One region of the Paenibacillus sp. OT2-17 genome, then DNA from elsewhere that is predicted to be linked to it. Evidence: riboswitches for the same ligand, from Rfam matches in the RefSeq annotation. Region 1 holds a riboswitch; the other holds the start of a gene.
What was found. Region 1 has a riboswitch for thiamine pyrophosphate ahead of tenA (thiaminase II). Riboswitches for the same ligand answer to the same signal wherever they lie in the genome.
Positions count from the first base shown of each region.

Region 2: linked by a shared signal. The riboswitch ahead of GRP75_RS03955 (ABC transporter substrate-binding protein) and the one ahead of tenA (thiaminase II) in region 1 are both predicted to bind thiamine pyrophosphate.

Region 1 covers NZ_WUDQ01000342.1:126-3,758, forward strand. Annotated here, with positions in the region: gene GRP75_RS20810 (NAD-dependent malic enzyme) at 1-1,649, shown strand, start outside; TPP riboswitch at 1,742-1,844, shown strand; gene tenA (thiaminase II) at 1,981-2,670, shown strand; gene thiM (hydroxyethylthiazole kinase) at 2,745-3,587, shown strand; partial or broken gene GRP75_RS20825 (bifunctional hydroxymethylpyrimidine kinase/phosphomethylpyrimidine kinase) at 3,584-3,633, shown strand, end outside.
Region 2 covers NZ_WUDQ01000007.1:51,095-58,626, forward strand. Annotated here, with positions in the region: gene nfsA (oxygen-insensitive NADPH nitroreductase) at 1-464, shown strand, start outside; gene GRP75_RS03930 (TatD family hydrolase) at 647-1,519, opposite strand; gene GRP75_RS03935 (ABC transporter ATP-binding protein) at 1,512-2,462, opposite strand; gene GRP75_RS03940 (ABC transporter permease) at 2,507-3,283, opposite strand; gene GRP75_RS03945 (MTH1187 family thiamine-binding protein) at 3,280-3,573, opposite strand; gene GRP75_RS03950 (hypothetical protein) at 3,572-3,790, shown strand; gene GRP75_RS03955 (ABC transporter substrate-binding protein) at 4,006-5,043, opposite strand; TPP riboswitch at 5,235-5,344, opposite strand; gene GRP75_RS03960 (pyridoxamine 5'-phosphate oxidase family protein) at 5,615-6,049, shown strand; gene GRP75_RS03965 (bifunctional 2',3'-cyclic-nucleotide 2'-phosphodiesterase/3'-nucleotidase) at 6,271-7,532, shown strand, end outside.

The DNA.
Region 1 (3,633 bases):
CTCTTTTGAACAAAGGTGTCGCTTTTACAGAAGAAGAACGCAAAGAGCTGGGTTTGGAAGGAATCCTTCCTCCAACCGTCCTTTCATTGGAGAAACAGAGCGTACGGGCATATCAGCAGTTTCTCGCACAACCCACCATGCTGCGTAAAAATGCTTCTCTCAACGACCTTCACAACCGAAATGTCGTACTCTACTACCGGCTGCTAACCGATCATTTGAGTGAAATGCTGCCCGTAGTCTACACGCCGACCGTAGGAACCGCGATTCAAGAATATAGTCACGAGTACAACCGCCCTGGAGGCGTATATTTGTCGATAGATAACCCGAACGGTATTGGACAAGCATTCCATAATTCTGGTTTGAGCGGCCATGATGTGGATCTGATTGTCGTGACAGATTCCGAAAGTATTTTGGGGATTGGTGACTGGGGCGTCGGGGGGATTAACATTGCTATTGGCAAGCTTGCAGTATATACGGCTGCGGCAGGCATTCATCCTGGGCGGGTGCTGCCAATTGTACTGGATGTAGGCACGAATAATGAAAAGCTGCTGAATGATCCACTGTACATCGGAAACCGCCATAAACGAGTTCGCGGAGAAGTCTATAACCAGTTTATTGATACTTTTATCAGCAAAACGTTAGCGCAATTCCCGAAGGCGCTTTTACATTGGGAAGATGTGGGTAGCGTTAATGCGCGCCATATTATAGAAAAATACGGTCAAAGCATACTCACCTTCAACGATGATATACAAGGTACAGGAGCAGTGACCCTGGCTGCGATTCTTTCGGCGGTGGGTGTCACCAAGACTCCGTTGCGTGAACAAAAAATACTTGTTTTCGGCCCAGGGGCTGCAGGGATCGGTAACGCTGATCAAATTCGGGGCGCTATGATCGAGGATGGCCTTTCCGTAGATGATTCATTCAAGTCCTTTTGGGCCTTTGATTATCGCGGGCTGTTAACGGAAGATATGGAAGACGTATTGGAGTATCAGAAACCGTATGTGCGCAAAAAGGATGAAGTCAGCTCATGGACCCGGTCGGGTGACGGCAAAATACCGCTACTGGAGGTCATCCGTCAGGTGAAGCCTACGATATTGATTGGAACTTCCGGTGTAGCAGGTGCCTTTTCTGAAGAGATCATCAAGGAGATGGCAAAGCATGTAGAACGCCCGATCATTATGCCCATGTCCAATCCTACAAACCTTGCAGAAGCAGTACCCGAGGATTTGATCCGGTGGACAGATGGCAGAGCACTGATCGCAACCGGAAGTCCTTTTGAGCCCGTTACCTATAACGATACAAATTTTGAGATTGGACAGGCGAACAATGCCTTTGTTTTTCCGGGACTGGGTCTGGGTGCGATTGTGGTTAAAGCCAAAAGGATTACCCCTGCGATGTTTACAGCGGCAGCAGTTGCTGTTGCCAATGGTGTAGATTCGAATACGCCTGGCGGTGCGCTACTCCCTCATATCCGAAAATTACGCGAAGTTTCGTACGCTGTTGCGATTGCGGTTGCAAAAGCCGCGATTCAGGATCAGGTAGCGCAGGCGCACATTTCAGATGTGGAACAAGCTATACAAGATGCAATGTGGAAACCGAAATATGCCAAGGTCAAAGCAGTGGAAAGTGTAATTCATCACCCTCACTAAGCCCAAAACACCTAACTAGAGGAAATTTAATATTTTGTACACTATGTTTGACATAGCATATGAACGAATGTACAGTAATAGTCAAAAGAATAGAAGTCCACTAGGGGAGCCACTATGGCTGAGACAAGAGCGTATCTTGGACCCTTTGAACCTGATCTAGTTCGTACTAGCGTAGGAAAGTGGAGCCTTCGTATATAAGGTTTCAAGCGTTTTTTGCGTATTGGGCCTATTGTTGAAGCCGCTCCATTTTTCCGGGGCGGCTTTTTAGCGTTGTTCCGGAATTATATTCTTACAGGACTTCTTGCTCTTCAATTTAATGGAGGTGGGGAAATTGAGTTTTACACAAGAACTCCGTCGGCAGGCGGACGGCATTTTTCAAGCGATTTTTGAGCATCCCTTTGTGAGAGGTATTGCTGAAGGAAGTTTGACAAGGGGACAGCTGATTCACTATGTAAAACAGGACTTTGAATATTTGAACGCCTACATGCGGATATACGGCATCGCAATCTCCAAATGCACGAATCGGGAGGACATGGCTGTATTTAATGAACAAATCTCTTTTATTCTCCACAGCGAGGTTCATCCGCATCAAAATTTCTGTGCTGTCGCAGGGGTGAGCTATGAAGAGTTGCAGGGATATCCGCTCGCTCCGTCGGCCCATCACTATATCCGTCACATGCTGACGGTTGCGCATGAGGGCAGCCTGGGCGAGATCTTGGCTGTGCTGCTGCCATGTATGTGGACGTATGCCGAGATTGGTCGCAGGCTGCTGGATGAAGTAAAGCCGGATGAGTCTCATCCGTTCTATGAATGGATGGGCTTCTATGGAGACCAGCTTGATGATACAACACTCAAGTTCCGAGAACGTGTAGATGCTTGGGCAGAAGGCGCAACGGCTGCTGAGCGAGAGCGGATGATTGAGCATTTTATACTGAGCTGCCAGCTGGAATATAAGTTCTGGGACATGGCTTATAACCAGGAAGAATGGCCGGTCCAGATGCAGGCAGCGGTCTTGGAATAGTCAGCCTGGCGATTCGATGCGTGAAGTACGGTTAATGCCCTGTTGAACCACCAACTATAGAGAGGATAATCATTATGAGTACATGGGAAAAAAGTTATTCGGATCTCCTGACGAAGGTACAAAACAGCAAACCTCTCGTTCACAATATGACCAATGTGGTAGTCACTAACTTTACGGCCAACGGCCTGTATGCATTGGGCGCCTCCCCGGTGATGGCCTATGCACCCGAGGAAGTAGCAGACATGGCAAAAATAGCGGGAGCCGTCGTGTTAAACATCGGTACGCTGAACCGCGAACTGGTGGATGCCATGATCATTGCTGGACAATCGGCGAATGCACACGGTGTTCCGGTCCTGCTAGATCCGGTCGGTGCGGGAGCAACGAGCTTTAGAACCGAATCGGCACTGCGAATCCTGAGAGAAGTCAAAATCTCATTGGTGCGGGGCAATGCAGCCGAAGTCGCGCATCTTGTTGGAGAAGCGCGTGAGATTAAAGGCGTAGATGCTGGTGACAGTGCTGACAGCGGAAATGTCGATCTGGCAATTCGGGCTGCTCAAACGCTCAATACAATGGTTGTCATTACTGGAAAAGAGGACGTCATCACCGATGGGGCCGAAGCACGAATGATAAGCGGTGGAGACGCGCTGCTCACGAAGGTAACCGGAGCAGGCTGCCTGCTGACCTCTGTGTTAGGTGCCTTTGCAGCTGTTGAACCCAGCCTGCTGCTCGCAGGTACAGCAGGCTTGGCATTTTACGGTGCAGCAGCTTCCCGAGCCGCAGCACGTACCGCAGAACTGGGGCCCGGCAGCTTCCAGATTGCCTTTCTCGACGAACTCGCCAAACTACATACAGGTTCGCTAGAGGGGCATGTCACTGTCCGTGAAGCCGGAACAACCACAGCAGGTGGTGCGCGATGACAGACGTTCGTGTACCCAGAGCACTGACGATTGCCGGTTCGGACAG
Region 2 (7,532 bases), on a different contig from region 1:
AGCCAGGTCAGCCTTCCTATGAAGGTTCCGTCGAAAATTATACGGTTGCGACCATTGATGCCGCGTTAGCTGCACAAAATGCAGCGGTAGCCGCTGAATCACTGGGCCTGGGCATCGTCTACATCGGCGGCATTCGTACTAAAATAGCAGAGGTATCTGAGTTGTTAGGGTTGCCAGAGCTGGTGTATCCAGTGTTCGGTATGTGTATTGGTGTACCGGATCAGGAAACGGGCTTGCGTCCACGTCTTCCACTGTCCGGTGTTTTGCATATGAACGGTTACGACAAAAATCAGACGATGAAAGCTGTAGAGGTATACGATCACACATCAGCGGAATATTTGAAGGAACGTACAGGCGGTCAACGCTCTACGCCATGGTCTGAGCAAATGGCTGCGAGACTGACCGAGCCAGCGCGCTTGCAGTTGAAGCCATTTTTGGAACAGAAGGGTTTCTTGAAGCAATAAAAGCTGAGTAGCGACAAAAAACTCTGCAAAATACAAGTAGTATTTGAGCTATATACGTTTGAAAATACAAGAACCTCCTTATTTACGTATGATGAAGTCCCGCGTAAATAAGGAAGTTCTTTGCTTTGGTTGCATGTTGTGGTTGTAAACCTTCCAGTCAGTAAATAGCTGGTATGCCTTTATCAATCAGATAGTGAGTAAAAGCGTCTCGTATTTTCATAAAATAATTGACGGACGGCAGATTCATCTTGATGGGTCAGCTTGCTATACGCGCGAATGACGTCGGCAGTCATCCGTGGATGTGTCTGTTGTCCGGTAAAAGGCCCCTCGAACGGCCAGGGACCATCTGTCTCTGCCATGATCTGATCAGACGGATACTGTCTTGCCAAACTGCGGATCTCTTCTTCGTACAGGAGATCCGGTGTGAAGGAGACATAATAGCCGTTCCGGGCCATACGTTCGGTTGTGGCGGCAGAGCCTTTAAACCAGTGAAAATGCGCCTGTGTGATGCCATGACGTTCCAAAAGGTCACAGGCGATGTCTGCGTCCTCATAAACGGCGTGCAGGACAATGGGCTTGTTATGCTTGCTTGCAAACTGGATAAAGCGCTCTAGTAGCACTATGTAGGGAGCGAGGTCAAAAGGTGAACCGCTCTGTGAGGCTTCCAGCCGATTGTAATAGGGCAAGCCGACTTCACCCACGGCGACCATCTGCTGTACATGTTCGTCCATCCAGTTGAACAAGAGTTCAAGCTCAGCTTGCGGTGGAAGAGCCTGTTCGGGATGAAAGCCAAAGGCTGGTCGTACCAGCCCGGGGTAACGCTTGGCTAACTGCAGATTGGCTCGGCTGGAGCCCAGATGCATCGACACGGCTATCACGGCTTGGACGCTGCTATTGGCAAGTGAAGCGAGCAATAATTCCTGTTGTTCGGGCGGGTAGCTGTCTACATGAATATGCGCGTCGATCAATGGAGCGGGTCCAATTGCGGTCAAATCCAAGCCTGGCTTTGTTTGGCTGTTCCATTTCAATGCACATCGAACTTTTACGTCACTCATGTCGATTCAATCCATCTTCCGGGATATTCTTGTGGACGCTCTGAGCATTGTCCATGTCGCCGTCCAGTTTATGTTTTTCCTCGCGCATCCAGCTGGTCATGGTCCGCTTCCATTCAATAAAGAGCGGATCGAGGGTGATTTCTTCCCTACGCGGGCGGGGAAAAGGGACATCTACGACATGCACCACTGAAGCAGGTCGCGCCGACAGCACATAGATGCGGTCGGAGAGCAGCAACGCTTCTTCAATGCTGTGGGTAATAAACAGCACAGAACGGCGGTTCTTTTCCCACATCCGTAATAACCATTGCTGCATGTCTGCACGTGTCAGCGCATCGAGTGCGCTGAACGGCTCATCCAGCAGCATTAATTCCTGTGGGCTGAGCAGTGCGCGAAGAAAGGCTGCGCGCTGTTGCATTCCACCAGACAGCGTATGTGGATACGCCTTGGCGAATTTACCAAGTCCAACCTGTTCGAGCCATTGCAAGGCTTCTTTGCGACGCTCGCGTTCACTGGCGTACTGAGGGGGTACTGTTGTATTTTTACGTGGAGCATTTTCCTGCCCAAGCAGTACGTTGTCCAGCGTGGTACGCCACGGGAAAAGGGCGGGCTGCTGCGGCATATAGCTGATATGCCCACGTTCACCAGTCATGTCCCGTCCGTGCATACGGATACGTCCCTGCTGTGGTTTGAGTAGCCCGCCGATGATGTGAAACAGCGTGCTTTTGCCGCTGCCTGACGGACCGATGAGGGAAACGAATTCTCCTGGCTTGACTGTGAGGGATACATCCTGCAGTACGGGCAGTAGGCTTCGCTTTTCGCGGAAGGCGAGGCTGATCCCGTCCAATTCCAAAGCAGGAGGAGCGGTTGAAGGACTCTGCTGTTCCCCGGTTCGTTGTTCATTAGCCACGTTGTATGATGATAAGTCAGTCGGATGCAGACTCATACGCGCCACGTCCTTTCTTTGCTGTATGTAATTCAAGGAGGAAGCTACTCTCGATCGGGTTTCCAGCGAACCAGCCATTTCTCCAGTAGTAAAATAACCACAAACATGAGTAAGCTGAGTGCAACAATAATGCCGATGGCGGCAAAAATGAGGTCCGTGCGATAGGCAGATTTTTGCAGCAGCATATAATATCCAATTCCTTCACTAGCTCCGATCCATTCCGCAATGATCGCACCCATCACACTATAGGTAGCAGCAATTTTAACGCCAGAAAAGACTTGCGGCAGGGAATGTGGCAGCTCCAGCTTCATAAAAATAGCCATGCGGCTTGCACCCGACATCTGCATATAGTTCATCATCGTACGGTCTGTTCGAGTCAGCCCGTCCATGGCCGCTACAGCCACGGGAAAAAAGCATACTAGGGTAATGACCATCAGCTTGGGCAGCACGCCAAAACCAAACCACACCATGAGCAGCGGTCCCAGGGCGATGATTGGAATGTTTTGGCTCAGGATAAGCAGCGGATACAGGGCGGATTTGAGAAAAGGAATCGTATGAAGAACGATGGCGATCAACAGTCCCGTTGCTGTCCCTATCGCGAATCCCGCAAGTGTCAGACGAATCGTAGCCCATGTATGGGCACCAAGCAGCGCCGTCTGGGCTATGCCCTCTTGTACGATGAGGGATGGAGCAGGCAGCAGCCAGGATTCAACATGCAAATAGGAAACCGCCCCCTGCCAGGCCGCTAAAAAGAAGAGGACCGCCACAAAGGGCGGCCATACGCTTTTCCACCAGGATGCGTTCTTGCCTTTCGGATTCATGGGCGATATTTCTCGGTCAGCTTGTTCATGCTGATGCCTTGTGGGTTATGTGCGATTTTGATCTGTGAAATGACGCTGGGACTGCCCGCTTCCGTCAAAGCCTCGTGCATTTCTTTAACCACTTTCAGCAACTCGTCGAGCTCGCCCTCCATGGTCGTATCCAATGGATTCACCTGATGTTTGACGCCGGAGCGCTGAATGACCTCAATCGCCTTATCTACATACGGGTAAGAGTCCTCGTTATTAGGAGTCTTAGGGATGACTTGAATACTGAGCAGTGTGTTAGCCATGAAAATTCACCTGTCCTTTATTTGGAGTGTTATTAAAAAAATATGGTGGTTTAAGGCGGGGAGACCGCTTCGCGGTTCATTTGATCTTACGATCGCTGCGCTTCTCCAGATTCAAATGAACCACTACGCTGCCAACCGCCTTAAAAGCACCCTATTTTTAAAGCTGGTTTGTGTGGCATTTTTAACACACAAGCGCACCTACTTAGCGCTTAGATAATATGAAAAGCTAAAGAATAAACCAAGTAGAACGAGAACGAAGTGGGCGGAATGGTGCTGTACAAGCGTTAGCGTTCGCCTTTGTACCCAGATTTCAACCTCTGGATATTTATAAAAGAAATCTGGGTACAGCAGCGATGGGAAGCACCATCCGACTGCGTAGTGGCGCTTTGTTCACTTCTCTAGATCAGTCTTATTTAGCGTTTTAACAAATGATCAACGCTTGGGCAGGAAACCGTTTGTGAAGGCTTTATCGACTTCCAAAGGCTTGCTGAGCAGCTTGCGTTCGTACATCCAGTCCGAATAGTTTTGCCATACCTCCGGTTTTTGCACACCCCATTGCGCGGCATCGTCCTGATAACGCGGGCTTAGCCATTTTTGGCTGGCAAGTACCAGTTTTTTATCCAGCTCCGGTACAGCTTTGCCTAAGATGTCCGCGGCTTCTTCTGGATGGGCGATAGTGTATTCATAGCCTTGTGCGGTAGCGTCCATGAACGCTTTGACCAGCTCGGGATCATTTTTTATTGTCTGTTCGTTGCTCACAATTACAGGTGTATAGTAATCGAGGCTTTTGGAATAATCTTTTACATACAGCATATCCAATGGCTCACCTCGAAGCTGGGCCTCGATTCCGGTCCATGCGTAGAAAATCCAGGCAAAGTCGATATCCCGCTTCACGGCTGTAAAATAGTCTGCATTGCCCATGTTGATGATCTTCACTTTGCTCACATCGCCTTTGTCTGAATCCATGATGGATTTCATGACCGCTTCTTCTACGGGAGAGCCCCAACCGCCGTATTTTTTACCTTCAAAATCTTTCGGGCTCTTAATTCCACGATCTACCGGGGCTGCGAAGCCTGAGGTATTATGCTGAATCACCGCAGCGATGGATACAAGCGGCACGCCTTGCGTACGAGCCTGTGTGACGCCTTCTTGGTAGCTGATACCAAAAGGTGCAGCATTAGAAGCAACCATTTGATCAGCTCCGCCTGAACCAGGTTGAACAATTTGGACATTCAAACCCGCTTTTTCGTAAAATCCTTTGTCCTTAGCGACATAGAGTCCCGTATGATTCGTATTGGGTGTCCAGTCGAGCACGACTTTAACATCTTTGAGCCCCTTTGCCGGAGTAGACGTTTGAGTGTCGGTAGCGGGAGCCGCTTCTTGGGATGTGGGGGGACTTCCACCGCAAGCGGTCAGGGCCATGAGCCACAGACTGATCAGTCCCAGGCTTAATATTTTCATGCGCTTCATCGTTGTGTTCTCTCCTTTAATTACCCGTTATCCGTCCAATCAGACAGCTTAAGTTCCCCATTTTCTAAAAATAACATCTGCCGGACGCGATCTTTCCAACAACATAATCTTCAACAAAAAAAGCGCCCCGAGTTTCCGGGACGCTTGCGCTTGTATATACCAAAGTAAGGGATGGTCCTATGTAAAAAAGGCACATCTTGCTTAAGCATTCCTACGCTGGCATTACCCAGATCAGGTTGTAAGGGTCAGTGTCTTGGGACACACTCTCAGCCGGCCGATTCCAGCACCCCTGGCATTGTATGGTTTAATGGGTTCATTTATTCGGGTTTAATACGACGATTATATGCCTTGAATGCGGGTCTGTCCAGCATGAAGGGAGAGATGACGGTTCATTTGCCAAACCACAGGGTACACTTTTACTGTGAGCTTTGATCTGAAAATGAGCATGAATCAATTCGATTCGATCCGGTCATGTTATTTTCAGAACAGCTACGCAGGTAGGTTCAGATGGGCTGGTGCCCAATGGCGTGGCCGTAGAGAATTCAAATTCGTGAAAAGGAGTTGTTGTACTGTGGGTAAAACGGAAACATTGGATCGCAACCAACTGGAACAAGCCATTGTGAAGGCTTTGGATAACAACAAATTTTGCTCGTTAGGTACGGTAGAGGGTGGCAAACCGAAAGTACGCTATATGGCCCTTTTTAACGATGGAATGAACATTCATCTGGCGACAGATCGCAAAACTCATAAAGTGGAGGAGCTAAAGGACAATCCGAATGCTTATCTGCTGCTGGGTTATGAAGTTGGCGGTACGAAGGAAGTCGTAGAAGTGGAGGCTACCGTCCAGATCACAGCTGATGAGGGGCTGCGCAAACAAGTGTGGAACGATTCCTTGAAGGAATGGTTTTCCGGACCGGATGATCCCGATTATGTCATTCTGGACGTGAATCCGACACGCATTGAGTATGTGGGTCAGCAATCTGAGCGCCAGGTTTGGAAGAAGTAATACGAATATAAATGGATAAGCCGGTGAATCTCCGAGTTTTTTAGGAGGTTTGCTGGCTTTTTATTTTTTGAGAAAATTAATTATTTTTTCATAAATAATTTAAGTAAATGACTACTCTTTTATCTGGCGTTGGATTAAAATAGAAATGGTGGGTTCAAGGCTTACATATATGTGCAAAAGTATGTATATGAGGCATACACCTTAATGAGGAGGGGTATATTTTGTTATTTCGTAAAAATTGGTTTAAAGGGTTTACAGCAGCAGTTGTGGCTTGTAGCATGCTGGTGTTTTCGGCCGCTCCATCCTGGGCAGCTAGCGATTCTCGCGATAGCGCTACGGTGAATTTGCGGATCATGGAAACAACGGATATTCATGCGTCGCTGATGAACTATGATTACTATTCAGACAAAGAAACCAACGAATATGGCTTGATTAGCACAGCTGGTTTGATCCAACAGGCGCGTAGTGAAACAAGAAACAGCATGCTGTTCGATAACGGTGATTTGTTACAGGGCAATCCATTAGGCGATTATATGGCCAGAAACAAAACCTATGAAAAAGAAGGCGGTGTCCATCCAGTCTACAAGATGATGAACTTGATGGGCTATGATGCGGCGACAGTGGGTAACCACGAATTCAACTACGGTCTCGATTTTCTGGAGAAATCGCTCAAGGGAGCCGATTTTCCTTACGTAAATGCGAATGTTTATGTTGACAAGGGGGGGCAAGCTACTAAAAATCATTTTACCCCTTATCGAATTCTTGATAAAACGGTAACGGACGAGAAGGGCCAAGAGCACATCCTTAGAGTGGGCGTCATCGGTTTGGTCACACCACAAATTATGCAGTGGGATGAAGCCAATTTGAAGGATAAAGTCGTTACGAAGGATATTGTGGAAACGGCGAAAAAGTTTATTCCTCAAATGAAGACGGAAGGTGCTGACATTATTGTCGTGCTTGCGCACACAGGTTATGAGGATGTGCCGCAAACGCCAATGATGGAGAATGCCGTTAAATATTTAAGCCAGGTGGACGGAATTAACGCTATTTTGTTTGGGCATGCTCATAAATCTTTCCCCGGCCCTGATTTTAAAGAAATGAAGGGTGTAGATCTAGATAAAGGAACCATTAACGGCGTACCGGCTGTGGAGGCTTCCTCATGGGGCAAGGAGCTGGGTATTATTGACCTGAGCCTGGAAAAGAGAAACCGCGAGTGGAACGTAACTAACTCTCAGTCTGAAGTACGTCCGGTTGTGAGTACCACTAACCAGGCTGTGCAGTTTACTCCTGACTACAAACTGACAGATTCGATCAAGGAAGAGCATCAAGGAACGCTGGATTATGTTCGCCAACCTGTTGGAACAACGACTGCACCGATTAACAGTTATTTTGCATTAGTGCAGGATGAACCTTCCATTCAAATTGTGACGAATGCACAGAAATGGTATGTTCAAAACCATCTTAAAGGGACCGAATACGAAAA